One region of the Bacillus sp. GW821-FHT01G09 genome, then DNA from elsewhere that is predicted to be linked to it. Evidence: riboswitches for the same ligand, from Rfam matches in the RefSeq annotation. Region 1 holds a riboswitch; the other holds the start of a gene.

Region 1 (2,403 bases):
AAAAGAACTGCTCATGCTGGCCCATAAAAATGCGAAAATCGCATTGAAAGAAAAATTCTCTTTAATCGAACGGGACGAGGAGCGTTCAATCGGGGCTGTGCAGAAACTAGGTGAGGCATTAAATATTTATACGCCGCACAGAATTGAAGCGTTTGATAACTCAAACATACAGGGGACAAACCCGGTTTCCGCGATGATTGTGTTTATCGACGGCAAACCATACAAAAAGGAATACCGCAAATATAAAATCAAAACCGTTACAGGGCCGGATGATTACGGTTCTATGAGAGAGGTTGTCAGAAGACGCTATACGAGAGTGCTTCGTGAGAATCTGCCGCTGCCCGATCTGATCATCATTGACGGAGGAAAAGGGCAGATCAACGCAGCAAGGGATGTCATTGAAAATGAACTCGGCTTGGATATCCCGATCGCCGGTTTAGCGAAAGATGAAAAACACAGAACCTCAAATTTACTGATCGGTGATCCGCTGGAGGTGGTGTATCTGGAACGAAACAGCCAGGAATTTTACCTCCTGCAGCGCATTCAGGACGAGGTGCACCGTTTTGCAATCAGTTTTCACAGGCAAATCCGCGGAAAAAGCGCGTTTCAATCCGTTTTGGACGACATCCCGGGTATCGGAGAGAAAAGAAAGAAAATGCTGTTAAAGCATTTCGGTTCCGTTAAAAAAATGAAGGAAGCAAGCCTTGAGGACATCAAAAAAGCCGGTGTTCCCACAGCGGCGGCTCAGCTCCTTTACGACAAATTGCAAAAATAATGTTGTCCTTTTAAATAAGATCTGATAAAATGTGAACTAATTTCATAGTTAGATCGTGTTATATGGTGAAGATAGAGGTGCGAACTTCAAGAGTATGCCTTTGGAGAAAGATGGATTCTGTGAAAAAGGCTGAAAGGGGAGCGTCGCCGAAGCAAATAAAACCCCATCGGTATTATTTGCTGGCCGTGCATTGAATAAATGTAAGGCTGTCAAGAAATCATTTTCTTGGAGGGCTATCTCGTTGTTCATAATCATTTATGATGATTAATTGATAAGCAATGAGAGTATTCCTCTCATTGCTTTTTTTATTGTGGACAAAGCGCTCTTTCTCCTCACCCGCACGAACCAAAATGTAAAGGGTGGTAATACATGGGTCTTATTGTACAAAAATTCGGAGGCACTTCCGTCGGCTCAGTCGAAAAAATTCAAAATGCGGCAAACCGCGCAATTGCAGAAAAACAGAAAGGCCATCAAGTCGTTGTCGTCGTTTCAGCAATGGGAAAATCCACTGACGAATTGGTCAGCCTTGCAAAAGCTATTTCTGACCAGCCGAGCAAACGTGAAATGGATATGCTGCTGGCGACAGGCGAGCAGGTCACGATTTCACTCCTTTCAATGGCATTGCAGGAAAAAGGCTATGACGCTGTGTCTTATACTGGCTGGCAGGCGGGAATCCGTACGGAGGCCATTCACGGAAACGCCAGAATTACAGATATCGACACTTCGGTTTTAGCAGACCAGCTTGAAAAAGGAAAAATTGTCATTGTTGCAGGCTTCCAAGGCATGACAGAGGATTGTGAAATTACGACATTGGGCCGGGGCGGTTCAGATACAACAGCAGTTGCTTTGGCTGCCGCTTTAAAAGCTGATAAATGTGACATATACACAGACGTGCCAGGTGTGTTTACAACCGATCCGCGCTATGTGAAATCAGCGAGAAAACTTGCGGGCATCTCATACGATGAAATGCTTGAGCTTGCCAATTTAGGCGCCGGCGTTCTTCATCCGAGAGCAGTTGAGTTCGCGAAAAATCACCAAGTGCCGTTAGAAGTGCGTTCAAGTACAGAAACCGAAGCGGGAACATTAATTGAGGAGGAATCATCCATGGAACAGAATTTAATTGTCAGAGGCATTGCATTTGAAGATCAAATCACAAGAGTAACCATTTACGGGCTGACTAGCGGTCTGACAACTTTGTCTACTATTTTTACGACACTTGCCAAAAGAAACATAAACGTGGATATCATTATCCAAACGCAGGCCGAGGACAAGACTGGAATTTCCTTCTCTGTCAAAACAGAAGATGCAGACCAAACCGTTGCGGTGCTTGAAGAGTATAAAGACGCGCTGGAATTTGAGAAAATCGAGACAGAAAGCAAATTGGCTAAAGTATCCATTGTTGGATCCGGCATGGTCTCAAATCCCGGTGTAGCGGCTGAAATGTTTGCTGTACTGGCGCAAAAAAACATTTTAATCAAAATGGTCAGCACATCTGAAATCAAAGTGTCAACAGTCGTAAGCGAAAATGACATGGTGAAAGCAGTCGAGTCGCTTCACGATGCATTTGAGCTTTCAAAACACCCTTCAGCTGTGTAATGACAATCAAAAAGGCGGGACTATGCAGTCAC
Region 2 (2,403 bases), on a different contig from region 1:
GCAATGACCGGACTTCCCTTTTTATTCGTTTTTGCAAAAAATGCCGGGAAATCTCCTGCTTTAGCGGCTTGGTATGGCACCTCAGAGCCAAGCAAAATCCAGCCGAGCATCGTTCCGAATAAACAAAGGATAGCCAAAAGCGCCATAATCACGCTTCCCGCGTTTCCAACAATCGCATAGAGTACATCAACAAATGGTTTTTCAGAGCCGACAAGCTTATCATGCGGCAGAACACCCATCGTAATTAAAGTCACAATAATATATATGCTCAAGGCAATCAGCAAGCCGGTAATTGTCGCACGTTTCACATCACGCTGAGAGCGCGCACGGCCGGACAGGATCACCGCGGATTCAATTCCGACAAACGCCCACAGTGTAGAAATCGCGGCGTTATGAACCTGGCCGCCAATTCCAATGCTTGTGCCGTTTTCTCCTTGAACCGGGAAATAAAAATGACCGAATAATGCCGTTTGAAACACAAACAAACCGGCAACGATAAAGAAGACAAAACCTAATACTTTAGAAAGCGTTGTGACAAAGTTTAGTTTACTTGCGCCGTTAATGCTGGCAACAAGAATCGCGTGCGTTCCCCATAACAAGATCGTACATACGGCAAACGTCAGTAATTGGCCGAGTGTCACCTCTTGCCCGCCGATCGAAAACATCTCACGTTTATCAACCAAGATCGGGAAGAACGAAGTCAAGTAACCGGCGAGACTTGTGATGATCGCCACGTTACTGATCCAGCTCGCCACCCAGTAGCCCCACACCATTGTGAAACCGGCAGCGTTGCCTTTTTTCGGGTCAGAAAACAGCGCTCTTGCATAACTTTGCGGTCCCGCTGTCAGTTCAGGCTTGCGAATGGACAAGTGTCCGAACACAAGTGCAATCATCAGCACGCCGGCACCTGTCAAAAGCCAGGCGGACGTAGCTCCAAACGGACTCGCAATTGAAGCAAGCGAGCTCGGCAAGGAGAAAATTCCTGATCCAACCATATTTCCAACGACAAACGCCGTTAATAACCAAAAACCCCATTTTTTTGTCTGTTCCATTCCAGTACCTCCATGATTCTTTGTACGGACCAGACCCCGAGATCATATAAACGCAAAAAAAGCCTGAACAAAAGTCCATGCTTAAAGAAACACACACCCTTGATCTCCGGATAGCCCTCCGCGAAAAAGCACGCGGCAGTCCTGCACTTATTCAGATACAGTCCCAGCATAGAGAAGGATCGGCTTTCTCCACACTTCGGCGCTGATGCCTTTTACACATGTTTAACAGCCCCTGTCAGCCTGGCATGTGTGACTTATCATCCGCGCAACCTCTACCTCACTGAGAAAGAGTGAGGATTTAATTATTCAGTTACTCCCAGAAGGTTATCAAAGAAAGGATGATCTGTCAAAGGGAACAGATGGAAAATACGGATAGAGCCAAGCCCTATCCGCATGTGGTTATCGATTATTTTTCTTTTTTTGCACAGCTTCTTGAAGCGGATCATCTTTTAGAGCTGAACCAGCATCTTCAAGAGCTCCTTGGATTACGTTTTTTTCTTTTTCGGAACGTTTTCCTTTATCTTTATTAAAGAAACCCATTCGTATCACCTCTTTTAAAAAATAGGTACATGTTTAAGATGCCTTTTTCCTGAAAAATTATGCGGGATTTTTTTTATCGTCCAAAGTCCTGTTGATCAAACATACATTCTCTTGATATATTTGTAATTCAGAGATTTTTTGCAAAAGATAAAAGGAGAAGCGGCAAATGACAGGAAAAACACACATCATGGGAGGCATCGCTTCTTGTACGGCAGCGGCTTATTATTATGGATTTGATCCAGTGCTTATGGCTGCGTCAGGCGCGGTTGGAGCATTAATACCCGATATCTGCCACACACAAAGCAAAATCGGGAGAAAATTTCCTATTTTATCGAAAGTGGTCAGCTCCGTTTTTGGCCATCGCACCTTTACACACAGCCTGCTGTTTATGCTCATCATGTTTTTTATCACTTCTACATACATTCCAGATAAAAACATATCAGCCGGCCTGATGATCGGAATGGCGAGCCACTTGATTCTTGACGCTTGGACGGTGAACGGAATCAAATTATTATTCCCTTCCACGATCCGCGTTCGGCTTCCATTATATATGAAGACAGGCAGTTTTTCTGAGCAGCTCGTGCTAGCCGGCCTGACCCTTGCTTCATGTTACTACTTTTATATGCTGTTTCATGGGCGCATGTTTTAAACATGAGTGCTGAGACTTGTCTGAACCGGCTGTTTTTAGTAGGTTTTACTTAAGAAGCATTTCATGCAGATGATCAAGAAAACGTGAGGAGTCATATTGATGAAAGGAACCTTTTTTCACAATCAGCGGTTTTTATGTTTTTCGATCTTATTTATGTGGATC

Evidence for each region. Region 1 has a riboswitch for lysine ahead of AC07VD_RS12015 (aspartate kinase). Riboswitches for the same ligand answer to the same signal wherever they lie in the genome.
Region 2: linked by a shared signal. The riboswitch ahead of AC07VD_RS01250 (amino acid permease) and the one ahead of AC07VD_RS12015 (aspartate kinase) in region 1 are both predicted to bind lysine.

What each region holds. Positions count from the first base shown of each region.
Region 1 covers NZ_JBWKWL010000003.1:261,898-264,300, reverse strand. Annotated here, with positions in the region: gene uvrC (excinuclease ABC subunit UvrC) at 1-775, shown strand, start outside; lysine riboswitch at 840-1,019, shown strand; gene AC07VD_RS12015 (aspartate kinase) at 1,145-2,371, shown strand.
Region 2 covers NZ_JBWKWL010000001.1:241,735-244,137, forward strand. Annotated here, with positions in the region: gene AC07VD_RS01250 (amino acid permease) at 1-1,052, opposite strand, end outside; lysine riboswitch at 1,156-1,335, opposite strand; gene sspJ (small acid-soluble spore protein SspJ) at 1,452-1,592, opposite strand; gene AC07VD_RS01260 (metal-dependent hydrolase) at 1,759-2,241, shown strand; gene AC07VD_RS01265 (LTA synthase family protein) at 2,341-2,403, shown strand, end outside.